DNA from 2 places in the Paenibacillus ilasis genome. Region 1 is predicted to be linked to the other one. Evidence: riboswitches for the same ligand, from Rfam matches in the RefSeq annotation. Region 1 holds a riboswitch; the other holds the start of a gene.
What was found. Region 1 has a riboswitch for ZMP and ZTP ahead of ACETK5_RS08265 (bifunctional 5,10-methylenetetrahydrofolate dehydrogenase/5,10-methenyltetrahydrofolate cyclohydrolase). Riboswitches for the same ligand answer to the same signal wherever they lie in the genome.
Positions count from the first base shown of each region.

Region 2: another riboswitch for ZMP and ZTP. It lies ahead of rpiB (ribose 5-phosphate isomerase B); the one in region 1 lies ahead of ACETK5_RS08265 (bifunctional 5,10-methylenetetrahydrofolate dehydrogenase/5,10-methenyltetrahydrofolate cyclohydrolase).

Region 1 covers NZ_JBHDJG010000001.1:1,709,506-1,717,504, forward strand. Annotated here, with positions in the region: gene ACETK5_RS08255 (TIGR03943 family putative permease subunit) at 1-763, opposite strand, end outside; gene ACETK5_RS08260 (permease) at 861-1,871, opposite strand; ZMP/ZTP riboswitch at 2,029-2,108, shown strand; gene ACETK5_RS08265 (bifunctional 5,10-methylenetetrahydrofolate dehydrogenase/5,10-methenyltetrahydrofolate cyclohydrolase) at 2,175-3,023, shown strand; gene ACETK5_RS08270 (LacI family DNA-binding transcriptional regulator) at 3,339-4,331, shown strand; gene ACETK5_RS08275 (glycoside hydrolase family 32 protein) at 4,513-6,015, shown strand; gene ACETK5_RS08280 (sucrose-specific PTS transporter subunit IIBC) at 6,012-7,433, shown strand; gene ACETK5_RS08285 (Cof-type HAD-IIB family hydrolase) at 7,699-7,999, shown strand, end outside.
Region 2 covers NZ_JBHDJG010000004.1:512,991-520,989, forward strand. Annotated here, with positions in the region: gene spoIIR (stage II sporulation protein R) at 121-816, shown strand; gene ACETK5_RS29715 (L-threonylcarbamoyladenylate synthase) at 1,422-2,582, shown strand; gene ACETK5_RS29720 (manganese efflux pump MntP) at 2,664-3,227, shown strand; gene ACETK5_RS29725 (low molecular weight protein arginine phosphatase) at 3,282-3,869, shown strand; ZMP/ZTP riboswitch at 3,971-4,052, shown strand; gene rpiB (ribose 5-phosphate isomerase B) at 4,167-4,631, shown strand; gene ACETK5_RS29735 (TIGR01440 family protein) at 4,712-5,296, shown strand; gene ACETK5_RS29740 (serine hydroxymethyltransferase) at 5,387-6,637, shown strand; gene upp (uracil phosphoribosyltransferase) at 6,981-7,610, shown strand; gene wecB (non-hydrolyzing UDP-N-acetylglucosamine 2-epimerase) at 7,675-7,999, shown strand, end outside.

The DNA.
Region 1 (7,999 bases):
CATTTGTGCCGCGCACAAGAACCCCGAACGGGACAGCATCGGCCGTGCAGCACATCACGAGGAATCGGCTGACGGCAAAGATATTCTCATTCATATGTCCGTCGCGGAAGACGAAGCCTTGGACCGTGATGGCTTTACCTTGAAAATGCTCTTTATACATATCCATGGCCCCGACGGTTTCCGAGAAAATGTTCGGTTCCACCCGGATGACGGGCAGCGTATATAAGCGCTTGGCAAGCTCTGCAAACTCCACGCTATAGATGTCCTTGGCAACGAATCGTTCGTTTAATGTGAGGTCTTCTGGTACTCCCTGATCAACTTCGGGTAATCGTTTATCCGTGCCAGAAAAGACGGAAGCGTTGCGGTCATCGGTTTTACGGCGCACATCGGGATTCGGATAGGTGTAGATCATGCCTTTTTTGGCAGCCATATCGCTGCCGAGGGCTTGGTCCGGCAGGAGCAGGCCAAACAGCAGCGGCACCATGAATAGCCCGTATACCGTTACGTTTTTGACAAGGCCGGCAGGAAGGGGGTGCTCGCAATCACACACCTCTCCTGAATCACCTGCAAGGGAATGCCATATCATGCCGAATGCAATGAACAACAGCGGAACCGGGCATAGAAGCAGCAGGGTCTGCATATGAGGCGCTAAGTAATATTCAAGCGAATCTGAAGCGTTCAGATGCATGATATAAGCGGCGAGAGCCGCAACAAGCAGCGACCGGAGCGTATAGTGAATCCGTATCCTCAAACTGGACTTCATGGTCCCAATCACCTCCAATCTCAACGGGTACCTGGTGAGTCTGAACGGTCCCGGTAATCTCCTCTTCGTTTTTCGCAAATCTTCCTTCTCTCGCCAGCTAACCACCCAATAGAGCGTCAACGGCTACAGAGCCGATAAATACGAGCGTCATCACCAGCAGGCTTAAACCGATCACAAATTTGGTTTTGAAGGTAGCCGACAGCATGAGCAGGCTTTTGAAATCCAGCATCGGGCCGAGCACCAGGAAGGAAACAAGCGGGCCTACGGTAAAGGTATGCGTGAACGCCGATGCCACAAAGGCATCCGAAGTCGAGCAGAGGGACAGGATGAAAGCAAACCCCATCATGAACAAGTAAGAGGCGGCGGGACCGCTCCCCAATGCCAGCAGCTCCTCCCTTGGAATGAAGGATTGGATGCAGGCCGTCAGGAATGCGCCAAGAACCAGGTATTTGCCCATCTCAATCAATTCGTCTCCGGCGTGAACAAACATGCTTCTCCATGTTTTGGGATGCTCATGCAGCTTGCGTCCGCCATTGGCGGAATCCCGTTCGGAAAACTCTTGAAAAGAACGCTTGAGCGGGTTGCTCCTTGAAAAAACATAGACGAGCAAACCTACCGTCACCGCGACTGCAAAAGCCAGTCCCATCCGGCCGATCGTCACTTCGGGATGCGAACGGAAGGCCATGATCGTTGCAGCGAACACAATGGGGTTCAGGATGGGACCGCTGAGGATAAAGGTTACGGCGATGTAGGCAGGCATCCCCTTGAGCATCAACCTTCGGACGACCGGGATCATACCGCATTCACATATGGGAAACATAATCCCCAGCATGGAAGCGAACAGGACGCCGACGACCGGATTTTTGGGCGTGATACGACGCACCCACTGTTCTTTGACGAACATTTGCAGGAGGGACGAAATTAGCACCCCAAGCAGCACAAACGGAAGCGCCTCAAGGAAAATACCCGTAAAGATGGTTTTTACCTGCTGTATGTCATGGCTTGAGAGTAGACTTAAATCCTTCTGCAGCCATATCGTCAAGACCGGAATCACGAAGACAAGCGGAATAATGAAGGGCAGCATTCTGAAGATTACCGGATATTTCATTTGGGCCTCCTGGAGCGATTTGATCTTAGGACATTCTATGCTTGTACCATCAGCAACATACGTGATTCCCCTAAATTAATCAAAAAGATTACGATTTAAAATGGTCAGTTTCGTAATCGGTAGCGCGATGTCCAAAGTCGTGGTATATTAAAAAAAGTTATCTATGTGTTACTGGCGTAGCTTGGGGTACCAAGAGGGAGCACATAGGATCATATGCCGTACGCCTGGGCAAGAGGTAAGGAGACGATGAAGTCGCCTTGCCTCTTTATGTTTTTAAATACAATGGCGAAGGAGCGGATTAGCATGAGTAAGGAACCCGTAATTTTGGATGGAAAAAAGGTATCCGACGATATCAAGGCCAAGCTGGCCGTAAAGGTACAGGAATTGAAGCAGCAAGGGGTAACGCCTTGTCTGGCAACGATTCTGGTTGGCGATGATCCTGCCTCGGCGACCTATGTGCGGATGAAGGGAAATGCTTGCGAGCGGCTTGGCATCATATCCAAGAAAGTGGTACTGGAGACGTCAACAACGACAGCAGAGCTGATTGCCGCGATCCAAGAGCTGAACGAGGATCCGAATGTCCACGGCATTCTGCTGCAGCATCCGGTTCCGCATCATATCGATGAACGGGCGGCTTTTGATTCTATTGATATTGAAAAAGACGTGGATGGAGTGACCACGCTTGGTTTCTCGCAAAATGCGTTTGGTTTTGCCGATTACCCGTCTTGTACGCCTGCCGCGATTATTGCGATTATGGATTATTATGATCTGCCAATCGAAGGGAAGCATGCCGTGGTGGTCGGACGCAGTCCGATTCTGGGTAAGCCGGTATCGATGATGCTGCTTAATCGCAATGCTACCGTTACGATCTGCCACTCGAGAACGAAGAACCTTGGGGAGATTGTGTCCCAGGGGGATATCGTGGTTGCGGCCGTAGGCAAGCCTAATTTCATTCAAGGGGACTGGATCAAGCCGGGAGCCGTCGTATTGGATGCCGGCTATAATCCAGGCAATATCGGCGACTGCGATTACGAAGCCTGCGCGAAGTTGGCATCCGCAATTACACCAGTACCTGCCGGTGTTGGCCCCGTTACGATTGCTACATTGCTGAAGCATACCGTCGAATCGGCTGAGCGAACCGTGCAAGCCTAACAGTAACCATGTAATAACGGGATAAGGCACGGTTCATTTACGCGTCCCGAAAGGGGATTTGCATGGAGAATCCCCCTTTGAATCGCTTCGTTCCCCGCTAGAGTCTGGAACGCAGAAAAGTATTGCCCATCAAAGGCTCGGGGTGAAGTCTGCATTTCACGGATGCCCAGACGTCATGTTATAGTTAGGAAAAAGTGAAATCGAAGGGGAGAGATTCATGCACAAACGAATCATTGCCTGTTGTGTGGCGGAGCAAGGAGCTGCGGAGGTTTATCCGTTCGGTGCAGCGCCGCAAACGGCTCCCGGGAGAACCGAATGAAGAACACGATTGCAGATATTGCCAAAAAAGCCGGAGTTGCCAAAAGCACGGTCTCCCGTTTCTTAAACGGAGGTTCCGTCAGTCATGCGACACGCCAAAAGATTGAGCTGGTCATTCAGGAAACCGGCTATATTCCGAATTCGTTCGCACAGAGCTTGAAAGCGAAAAAAACCAACATGATCGGCACCATTGTGCCGCGTCTGGATTCATTCTCAGCATCGCAGACCGTTGCCGGCATGGACGAAGAATTAAGGAAACACGGTTATCAGCTTCTCATCATCAATGCAAGCCAGGATTTATCCAGGGAGATAGAAGCGCTGTATGATCTCGCTAGGCAAAAAATATCTGGCATTATTTTATTCGCCACCCAGGTGACGGAAACACATCTTGCCGCGATTAAAGAGATCAGCATTCCCGTCATTCTGCTCGGACAACAGCATAAGGAGGTCCACAGCATGATTTATAACGACCATGCCGCAGGCTATGACATGGGCCGATATGTGCTGTCCAAGGGACACCGTCATATAGCTTATATCGGTGTGACGGAAAAAGACGTTGCTGTCGGAGTTCAGCGGAAAGAAGGGTTTCTGAAGGCGTTAAGCGAGTATGACGGGGTGGAAGCGATTTTCTATGAAAGTGGATTTAAGATGGCGGATGGAGTTGCGGAGGCTTTGGCTATTTTTGAGCAAAACCGAACGATGCCTACTGCGGTGGTCTGCGCTACTGACAACATTGCGCTGGGCGTGATGAAAGCGGCGCACATGAGAGGCATTCATATTCCCAACGAACTCTCCGTTACCGGCTTTGGCGGATACGACGTAACCGAAGTGATTCATCCCGGATTGACAACCGTTAAATATGGATATTCCCAAGCGGGCCACCTCGCAGCTCAGCATATTATAAAGCTGGTCAACGACGAGCCTGTGGATTTCCTGACGGTCATGAATTGCGATATGATTCATCGGGAAAGCGTTGACAATCTAAATTAGGTATTTTATACTGAAAAAAACGGAACCGGTTCCAATACTGCTATTGCCTGGTATTGGAGCTGAGTTCATTATTTTTACCTCGAGTTGGAACCGGTTCCACTATAAGTGGATCAGGCTGGTGTTCACGCACAGCATGATCCGTTTGATGCTATTAGAAAGCCCATTTACAAGGAGAAGAGACATGGACAGAGAACGGAAATACCGACGCCTGGATCAGGCCTCTCCCGAAGAGATTTCCTCCTTAAAGGAGCAAGCAAAACAAAGCGAATGGAGGCAGAGGTTTCACATACAGCCCATCATGGGCTTGTTGAATGACCCCAACGGATTTTCTTATTATAACGGGGAATATCACTTGTTTTATCAATGGTTTCCGCTGGGTACGTTTCACGGCTTGAAATACTGGTACCACACCTCCTCCAAGGACTTGGTGCACTGGCAAAACAAAGGCATTGCCATTGAGCCCGGGCACTCGTTTGACGCATATGGCGCCTATTCGGGAAGTGGGATCGTGAAAGACGACAAACTGTATTTGATGTATACCGGGAATACCCGGGATGAGGGATGGAGCAGGCATTCTTATCAATGCATGGCAGTGATGGACCGCGTTGGCACCATTACGAAATTCGATCAACCGCTGATAGACCGTGTGCCGGACGGATATACCGAGCACTTCCGGGATCCGAAGGTATGGAAAGACGAAGACCTGTTCCGGTTTGTCATCGGCGCCCAGAGGGGTGATCAGACAGGAACGGCTGTTGTCTATGAATCACCGGATTTGCTGGATTGGACATGCAAAGGGGAAATCCAAACCCGTCTTGGATATTTCGGCTATATGTGGGAATGCCCCGATTATTTTGAACTGGAAGGACAGGGCGTGCTGCTGTTTTCACCGCAGGGGCTGAGTCCGCAAAACGACGAATTCCGGAACATTTACCAATCCGGCTACATCTCGGGCAAACCGCTGGATCGGGACACGCTGGAGTTTGAACACGGCCCCTTTTACGAGCTGGACCGAGGTTTTGATTTCTACGCACCGCAGACCATGCTGGATGAGAAGGAGCGGCGCATCATGGTAGGCTGGATGGGTTTGCCGGAGGTTGTCTATCCAACGGACTCGCATGGCTGGGCCCATTGTTTGACTCTTCCGCGTGTGCTCACTTTCCGTGAGGGCAAGCTGATTCAGCAGCCGGTCCCCGAGTTGGAAACGCTTCGTGGGACAGCCATGGAAGCAGCGGATACGTTATACAGCGAGGTGAAGAGTTATACAGGGTTAGAAGGGACCGTATTCGAGATGATATGCGAGTTCCATGCGATCGAAGCGGACGTTGTCGGCATTGAATTTCGAGCCGGCGAAACGGAGCGCACAGTCATTTGGTATGACGCTGTCAGGCAGAAGGTTACACTGGATCGCTCATCATCGGGTGCAACGATTGTGAGTGATTATGGAACGACACGAACCTGTATGCTGCATAACAAAGCAGACTCGATCAAATTCCATCTCTTTGTGGATATTTCTTCGGCAGAAGTGTTCGTCAATGATGGCCAAGAGGTGTTTACGAGTCGGATATTTCCCAAGGAGGACAGCCGTCATATTCGATTTTTTGCAAAGAACGGCAGCGCCGGCTTAAAGGTCACGAAGTGGGATCTTGCCCAAGCCGTAAAAGATATAGAAGGGGATGAATGAACATGGCAGCGGATCATCGGAAAATTGCAAGGCAGGTAGTGGAAGCCATCGGTGGCAGGGAGAACATTGCTTCCTTTGCCCACTGTGCTACGAGACTCCGAATTATGGTTCACGATCAAAAGAAGATAGACCAGAAGAAGGTCGAGAATATCGATAAGGTTAAAGGCGCTTTTTTTAACTCCGGTCAATATCAAATCATTTTCGGAACAGGAACCGTTAATCAGATTTTTGAAGCGGTTGAATCGCTTGGGCTGGAGAGCACAAGCAAGGATGAGTTGAAGTCCGAGGCGAAAAAATCAGGGAATCCGTTTCAGCGGGCGATTCGTACGTTCGGTGACGTGTTTGTGCCGATTATCCCGATATTGGTCGCCACAGGTTTGTTCATGGGATTACGGGGATTATTGACGCAAGAAACCGTCCTGGCCTGGTTTGGAGCGGTACCGGATGATATCTCGCCTAATTTTCTGCTCTTCACCCAGGTACTGACGGATACGGCTTTTGCTTTCTTGCCGGCATTGGTGGCATGGTCCGCATTCAGGGTGTTCGGAGGCAGCCCCGTGCTCGGTATCGTGCTGGGTTTGATGCTGGTTAACCCGGCTCTTCCCAACGCTTACAGCGTGGCGAACGGTTCGGCCGAAGCACTCATGCTCTTCGATTTCATTCCGGTTGTCGGATATCAAGGCTCGGTCCTTCCAGCCTTCTTCATCGGACTCCTTGGCGCGAAATTCGAGAGATTTTTGAGAAAACGCATTCCTGAAGCTATTGATTTGATCGTTACGCCATTTTTAACCTTGCTCGTTATGATCGTCCTTGGTCTGTTCGCAATTGGACCCGTGTTCCACTCCTTGGAAGAGGTCGTGATGAACGTGACGACTTTCTTGCTGGAGCTGCCGTTCGGCATTGCGGGTCTTGTGATCGGCTTTTTTAACCAGATCATTGTGGTCACCGGTGTGCATCATATTTTTAACTTCCTTGAAATTCAGCTTCTTGAGAAGACGGGAAGCAATCCGTTTAATGCGATCGTGACAAGTGCCATGGCAGCGCAAGGTGCAGCTTGTCTCGCTGTCGGACTCAAGACGAGAAATAAAAAACTGAAGGCGTTATCCCTGCCATCAGCATTCTCGGCCATGCTGGGAATTTCGGAGCCTGCGATCTTCGGGGTCAACCTCCGTTACGTCAGACCGTTCGTTATCGCCTTGATCGGCGGCGGCGTGGGCGGTTTCATGGCTTCCATCTTCCAGCTTGAGGCTACGGGTATGGCGATTACCGTTATTCCGGGTACGCTCTTATACTTGAACAGCCAGCTTCCGCTTTATATTTTGTGCAACGTAACCGCGATGGCTCTAACTTTTGTGCTGACTTGGCTGTTCGGATTCAATGATAAAATGCTCGACGAGGTTCGCTCGGAAGCGAAATAAAGACCACAGAAGAAGTCCGTCTGTTATAGGCGGGCTCTTTTGTCGTTAGATAAGAAAATTACAGCACATGCACGAATTGTTAATGCAGATGGTATTATTAATTCATCCATATTTGATATCGTGAAAACCGTGCACCGGCGCGGTTTTTATGCATGTTCGGGAAGCGTCCGAGCGACATTGCTGAAATTATGGCTTGCTCTGAAATGCTTTTCATCATTTACAATAGGGGTACTGGCTAGCATATACGGAAGAGAGGCGAGTTTCATTGAATAAAAAAATCATATTTTTTGATATTGACGGGACGCTGCTGGATCATGAAAAGAAGGTTCCGGCGACAACAAAGGAGTCTATTCGAGAATTAAAGGAAGCCGGACACATCGTCGCCATAGCGACAGGGCGCGCCCCTTATCATTTTGAAGAGCTGCGGGAGGAGCTCGGGATCCATTCCTATGTTTGTTTGAATGGTCAGTATGTGGTTCATGAAGGCAAACCGATATATGGAAATCCATTGGCGCAAGATGCCTTGCAGCAGCTGACGGAGCAGGCCGTGGAGCTTGACCATCCGA
Region 2 (7,999 bases), on a different contig from region 1:
TGCCGCACCCACCCATCTATGATTTTTATATCAAATTGCTAGATTCTACGTTTATATCTTTTTCCGGCGGACATACTGATAGCATCATAGAGTTTCGTCATAGAGAGGCGGTTGTCCGAGATGAAAAATTATAGTGAAACCCTCCGTATTATCGTGAAAAAAATGGTTGTGCTCTTATCGTGTATGTTTATGGTCATCATGGCTTGGGAAGGACAGCAGATTGACGCTTCCGTTGTTGGCGGTCCGATCCCCCAGGAATCGATACGTCTTCGCATTCTGGCGAATTCCGATAGCCCGTCCGATCAGCTGGTCAAACGAGAGATTCGTGATTCGGTTGTTGAGCAAATGCAGCTCTGGGTCCTGCAGCTGGAGAACCCGCAAAGCCTGGAAGACGCCAAAGAATTAACCCGGCAGCATCTTCCGGAAATCCGCCAATTGGTGGGTGAAGAGTTGAAGAAAAGAGGAATTACGTACAGTTACACCGTAGAGCTTGGCGTCGTGCCGTTCCCGACGAAGTTATACGGGGGCACGGTGTATCCGGCCGGCGATTACGATGCGCTGCGGATCACATTAGGGGAAGGTCAAGGGCAGAACTGGTGGTGCGTCTTGTTCCCGCCGCTTTGTTTCATCGATGGTGGCAGCGGGGATGCGGCGGCGCAGCCTGTTGACACAGGTATCCAAACGGTTTCTGCAGAGGCTGGTGAAACTTCCCAAGAGGAAGCACCGAAGAATGCAGGCGATAGCGAACCGGAGGTCCGCTTCTTCTTGTGGGATATGTTCCTTGGCATTTGGAACTGGGTGGTAAGCTTGTTCTAGGATTATGAGCGAGCTGATTTTCAATCCTGACCCGGTATGATAAACTTTAAAGTAGAAGTGCGAGTTCAAAAAGTCGGATTTTCAGCACCGAAGCTTATGCTTCCGATGTGCGTTTTTTCAAAACGCTTCAGTTGGATGAAGCTAGGGAGTGAGGAGCGGAGCGTACGTTTTTCGCAGAAAAAGCCTTCGAAAGCATCTGCTGTTTTGGGTACGTGAGCACCTGAAATGTTTCCGCAGGAAACATAACTTCGAAAGCGTCTGCTTAGGCCCGGCTGAATTCAAGATTCGATGCCGAGCTGCTTCCCTGATTCGCTTCGTGTTAGATATAGAATTTATAAGTTATCTTGCTATGCTGATGAAATTCTGTATCGCAAGAAAACCTACCTTTAAATCGCGGTCGCTCGTCCTTGAATTGACCTCGATTGGTTTTCTTATCAAAAGCGGACTTTTTGAACAACCTCTAGAAGAGTGCTTTCTCTTTGGCGCGACTGGTTTGAGTGGGACCGGCACGGGACTGAAGAACGAAAAGCGCTTTTTATTTTGGGACATAGGCAAAACTCGCATTGAAGTTTATATATTTCATATACAGAAAGATTGGGATAGGTATGGAACAGAACGGCATGGAACCTAACCAGCAGCGGGAGAACGGCTTCCGCCATGCTGCTGCAAAATCAACTCAAGTGTGGCACGTCTCGAACTCGCTTTCCAGGGAGGGCTTGGGCTCGGAGAAGGAAGCGAAGCAGGCATTGCGGGAAGCGGGGCAGGTGCTCGAGCTCGGCGGAACGGTGGCCTTTCCGACGGAAACGGTCTACGGGCTTGGCGCAGACGCCGGCAATACGGTAGCCGTTGAGCGCGTCTTTGCCGCGAAAGGCCGGCCGTCTGACAATCCATTGATTGTGCATATTTCGGAGCTGACTCAGCTCGACGGCTTGGTCCGTCATGTGAATGAGACGGAACGGGCGCTGATGGCAAGGTTCTGGCCTGGGCCGCTGTCGCTGGTACTGCCCGTTAAACCGGGAGCAGTATCCCCACGTGTGACGGCAGGGCTCGACACCGTTGCCGTGCGGATGCCGGATCACAACGTGGCGCTGGCCTTGATCAGCGCCGCCGGGCGTCCGCTGGCTGCGCCGAGCGCGAACCGTTCCGGTCGGCCAAGCCCGACGCTGGCCAGCCATGTCTTGGAGGATTTGGCCGGGGCGATCGACGGCGTGCTCGACGGCGGCCCTGCCGGGGTGGGCGTCGAGTCGACGGTGGTACAAGTCGGCGAAGACGGCGCCGTCACGGTGCTCCGCCCGGGCGGCGTCACGGCCGAGCAGCTTGCCGCCGTTGCGGCAAGCGTGCGCATGGACCCGGCGCTGCATCGCGCCGCCGGGGATGCGGAGAGCCCGGCGCCGCGCTCGCCGGGCATGAAGTACACGCACTACGCACCGAAGGGTGCGATGTGCGTGGTGCAGGGCCCGCGTGCCGACGCCGTGTCGGCACGCATCGCGGCCGAGCTTGAGGCGGCCGCCCGGCGCGGGGAGGTGACCGGCGTGCTGTCATTCGACGAGCATATCGGTCACTACCGCGCGGACGTTGCCGTCTCGCTCGGCAGCCTGGCCGCGCCGGAGGAAGCGGCCCGCCGTCTGTACGCCGGCCTGCGCCGGTTCGATGACGAAGGCGCGACCTTCATTCTGGCCGAAGCGTGCCCGGAGCAAGGCCTCGGAGCAGCCGTCATGAACCGGCTGTTGAAGGCCGCGGGACACCACATCATCGATGTGAATTGAGCTGCCGCATGAACGCTTTTGGCATCATTTACCCCTTGTCCGCATATGGTGTACAAGACCATGGGACTTGGGGGAATGGGCATGCTGGAGGCGTCTGTCCAATCGGGACAGCTTGCGGCGATTCTGCTGATGGCGGTTGCACTCGGGCTAGACGCATTTTCGCTTGGAATCGGAGTTGGAATGAGAGGCGGTATGCGCTTAGGCCATATGCTGGGCATCAGTTTCATGATCGCGTTGTTTCACATGCTGATGCCGCTGCTGGGTTTATTTGCCGGCCGCTATGTCGGCATGTTACTGGGTCACGTCACAGGGCTTGCGGCCGGAGGGCTGCTGCTTCTGCTCGGCGGGCATATGATGTATAACGCCCTGCGGGGCGGAGAAGGACAGCGAATCCATCCTACCGCATTTTTAGGTATGCTGCTGTTTTCGCTTAGCGTCAGCATCGACTCCTTCTCGGTAGGCGTTTCGCTCGGGATGTTTGTGGATGATGTATTGTTGATCGTGATTTCCTTCGGGATCGTGGGCGGTTTGCTGTCCATTCTCGGCTTGCTGCTTGGCCGTCAGGTAAGCAACAAGCTGGGGGAGTACGGTGAAATGCTGGGCGGGCTGATTTTGGTCATCTTTGGCATGATGTTTATCTTTTGACGTTATATTTGTTACAATAACCCCAAAGAACCTACGAACGGGAGGAATGGGACCGTGAAAAATATACTGTTTGTCTGCACGGGAAATACCTGCCGCAGTCCGATGGCTGAAGGCATGCTGCGCAAGCTTGCCAAACAACGGGGCGTCCCGCTGGAAACGAAGTCCGCCGGTGTCTCGGCCGTGGATGGAATGCCGGTGTCCCATCATGCGGAATCCATACTGCGAGACCAGGATATCCAAGAACGCTTGGTGTCCAAACCATTGACCGCGAACCTGGTGGAGTGGGCAGACCTGATTCTGACGCTGACCCAGTCGCATAAGCAGTATGCGATAAGGCAGTTCCCGCATGCTGCAGACAAGATGCACACTCTGAAAGAGTTTGTTGAGGATGACCGCCGGGTGCTGGATGATCTGCGGGAACAGGATAGTCTGTATGCAGCGCTTGAGCTGGCCAGATCTCTGGGCCGCGATGTCAGCGACCGTGACCGGGAGCGTCTGATTGAGCTGCGCCAGCGTATCCCGAGCTTCGATATCTCCGATCCTTTTGGAGGCTCGCGGGAGGAATATGAAGCGACGGCTGCAGAGATTCGGACGGCGTTGTTTCGTCTCTTGGACAAGCTGGAAGCGGATCAGCATAAATAGGGTCGGCTTAGACGGAATCGAAGAGTACATCCGTGCTCAAATGGCTAAAAAAGCCGCTTGCCTTTCACAAGGTATTGCTTTAAGATGAAGGTGAAAAACAAAAGATCCGGTGTAACTGGCGACGAAGTGGATGAAACCACGATGGAGCATCGGAATATACGGCCGGTCGCCTGGGCAAAGAGCATTTGGAGCACAATACGTGCGCCGACTGCTCTTTTTTCGTCTTTTGCGTGGAGTTTGGGTTATAATGAAACAAGCTAAAACGCAAAAGCGAACATACGAGGGGGTTTTTCATAGATGAAAATTGCATTGGGTACGGATCATGCCGGCATTCGTCTGAAAGAGGAAATCGTGGAAGTCATTCGAGGTCTTGGACACGAGGTGGAGGATCTGGGCTGCGGCTGTTCCGATTCCGTGGATTATCCCGATTATGCCCTACCGGTGTGCGAGAAGGTCGTCTCGGGTGAAGCGGATCGCGGCATTCTAATCTGCGGCACGGGCATCGGCATGAGCATTGCGGCCAACAAGGTGCCGGGTATTCGCTGCGCGCTGACCCATGATGTGTTCTCAGCCAAAGCGACGCGCGAGCATAACGACAGTAACGTGATTGCGCTGGGTGAGCGTGTCGTCGGTCCCGGACTTGCCGCCGAAATCGTCAGCGCATGGCTGACAACGGATTTCAGTCATGGCGAGCGCCATGTCGGCCGCGTGAACAAGATCAAGGCCATCGAGGAGCGTTACCTGAAGAATGAATCGCGATAGGTGAACGCGTAAGCAGCTGCGGCTATCGTGATAGGGGAATGAAGCATCTTCTGTGAAAAAATCATCGGGAGGACTGTGACATGACGGATATCTCCAAGGTTTCCTTGAACGAACAGACAGCGCGTATTGTCCGCGAACTGGCCGAAGCGGCCGTCTTAGGCCCTGGTAAAGTGCTGGTCATCGGAGCCAGTACCAGTGAAGTGGTCGGACGACGGATCGGTACAGGCGGCGCTTTAGAAACGGCCCAGCAGCTCCTTCAGGGCATTGCCGAGGTTCAAACGGAATTCGGTTTTGCTGTGGCCTATCAATGCTGCGAGCATCTGAACCGTGCGCTTGTCATGGAACGCGAGCTGCTTGAGCGGCTGGGCTTGACGGAAGTAGCGGCTGTTCCCATTCCGGGAGCGGGCGGGTCGATGGCTTCCGCAGCTTACCGCAGCATGAAGGAGCCTTGCCTTGCGGAATCGATTGAAGCCCATGCGGGTGTCGATATCGGCGAGACGCTGATCGGCATGCATTTGCGGAGAGTGGCGGTTCCGTTCAGGCCGAGCGAGCGTTATATCGGAGAGGCGCGCGTAACCGCGGCTTATACCCGCCCGAAGCTGATTGGCGGAGAACGCGCGGTGTATCGGCTCGAGCAGGGGGATGATTCCACGCTGTGCGATTGATTCGAATGAGAACTCGCTTTTTTAATGATGACAACTTGTAGTTTTGAATTTGCAAGAAAAAATAATGATTGATTATGGGAGGATATGAACATGATGGAACATTTGCGGAAGAGTGACCCGGCTGTATTGGAAGCGATGGATTTGGAGCTGAAGCGTCAACGCAGCAACATTGAACTGATTGCCTCTGAGAATATTGTCAGCGAAGCGGTTATGGAAGCTATGGGGACCGTTCTGACGAATAAATATGCGGAAGGCTACCCTGGCAAACGCTATTACGGTGGCTGTGAGCGTGTGGATATCGTGGAAGATATCGCCCGTGACCGTGCCAAAGAACTGTTCGGAGCCGAGCATGCCAACGTTCAGCCGCACTCCGGTGCCCAAGCGAACATGGCGGTATATTTGGCAGCCCTGAAGCCTGGAGATACCGTGCTCGGCATGAACCTGGCCCATGGCGGCCATTTGACTCACGGAAGCCCGGTTAACGCTTCCGGCCTTCTGTACAATTTCGTTGCCTACGGCGTGCAAGAGGACACGTTCCTTATCGATTACGACGAAGTCCGCAAAGCGGCATTCAAGCATCGCCCTCGCCTGATCGTGGCGGGTGCAAGTGCATACCCTCGCATCATTGATTTTGAAAAGCTTGCTGCCATCGCGAACGACGTTGGTGCGTTGTTTATGGTCGATATGGCCCATATTGCAGGTCTCGTTGCGGCAGGACTTCATCCGAATCCGGTTCCGCATGCCCATTTTGTAACGACAACGACGCATAAGACGCTTCGCGGACCTCGCGGCGGTATGATTTTGTGCAAAAAAGCTTGGGCGCAAGCGATCGATAAAGCGGTATTCCCCGGCTCCCAAGGCGGCCCGCTCATGCATGTCATTGCTTCCAAAGCCGTTGCGCTTGGCGAAGCATTGGATCCGTCCTTCAAGACGTATGCAGAGAACGTCGTAAAGAACGCGAAAGTGCTGGCTGATACCCTGATCGAGGAAGGTCTGAACATCGTATCCGGCGGAACCGATAACCACCTGATGCTCGTGGATACCCGTAATCTGGACATCACCGGTAAAGACGCTGAGAAAGTTCTGGACTCCATCGGCATTACCGTGAACAAGAATGCCATCCCGTTTGATCCGACCAGCCCGTTCGTCACGAGCGGTATCCGTATCGGTACCCCTGCGGTTACTTCCCGGGGTATGGATGAGCAAGCGATGGTGACCATCGCGAAAATTATAGCCATGACATTGAAGCAGCCGAAAGACGAGGCAACGCTTGAAAAAGCAGGCCGTTTGGTGGCTGAGCTTACAGATCAATATCCTCTCTATGCTGAAATGAAATATTAATCACAGTTTCCTTTGCATAAGAAGCCTATGATAAGAGGACCCCGCCTGATGCAGGTGGGGTCCTTTTAGGAGCTATAAACATTCTGGCCAGATTGCTATGCTCTCATTTTCCCAGTCAGGTTGCTTCCCGGTTAGCATCAATATAGGCGAGAATGGAAAACCTAGGTTCAGGGCAGAAGAAGATCCGGTTCGATTATAAGGTCAAAATCTCATGGAATAAAACATGACCCGTGCAGGTGTCAATTGACTAGAGGGAATGATATAATAGACAGGATTTATGGAGCTCACAAATATTTACGCCCATATTGAAATAACATTTGTACTCAAACCGGAGGGACCAGACATGGGAAAATTGGTGATTTGTGATCACCCGTTGATTCAACACAAACTTACATTTATCCGCGATATGCGGACTAACACAAAAGACTTTCGCGAATTGGTAGACGAAGTCGCGACTTTGATGGCTTATGAAATTACGCGGGAGGTTCCTCTTGAATCGATATCCGTGCAGACGCCGGTAGCTGAAACCCAAGGAAAAGTCATTTCCGGCCGCATGCTCGGCTTGGTACCGATCCTGCGCGCCGGTCTAGGCATGCTGGACGGAGTTGTTAAGCTGCTTCCTGCTGCAAAGGTAGGGCATGTCGGATTGTTCCGTGACCCCGAAACGCTTCAGCCTGTTGAATATTATACGAAGCTTCCAACCGATGTTACGGAACGGGAATTGATCGTCATCGATCCGATGCTCGCGACAGGCGGGTCCGCCATCGCTGCGATCGACGTGCTGAAGAAACGCGGCTGTACCCAGATCAAGATGATGAACCTCGTGGCTGCACCGGAAGGTGTGAAGGCTGTCCATGATGCCCATCCTGACGTGGACATCTATGTTGCTGCTCTCGATGAGGGTCTTAACGACCATGGTTACATCGTACCGGGCCTTGGTGATGCAGGGGATCGGTTGTACGGCACGAAATAGAGCCAAGCCAGTCATTCGTACGTCTTGAATATTTGAAAACAAGCAAAGAGGGGTATTTTCAAACATGTCAAAAGTGAAAGTGATGACTATATTTGGGGTCCGCCCCGAAGCGATCAAGATGGCGCCGCTTATTCTGGAGCTTCAACGTCACCCCGAGCATATTGAATCGGTCGTTTGTGTTACTGCGCAGCATCGGCAAATGCTGGATCAGGTGCTGGATGTATTCAAGATTGTTCCGGACTATGACCTGGATGTCATGAAGGACCGTCAGACGCTCAACGAGATCACCGTCCGCGTTCTGGAGGGTCTTGAGCCTGTTCTGCGTGAAGCCAAGCCGGATATCGTATTGGTGCACGGCGACACGCTGACAACGTTCCTGGCCAGCTATG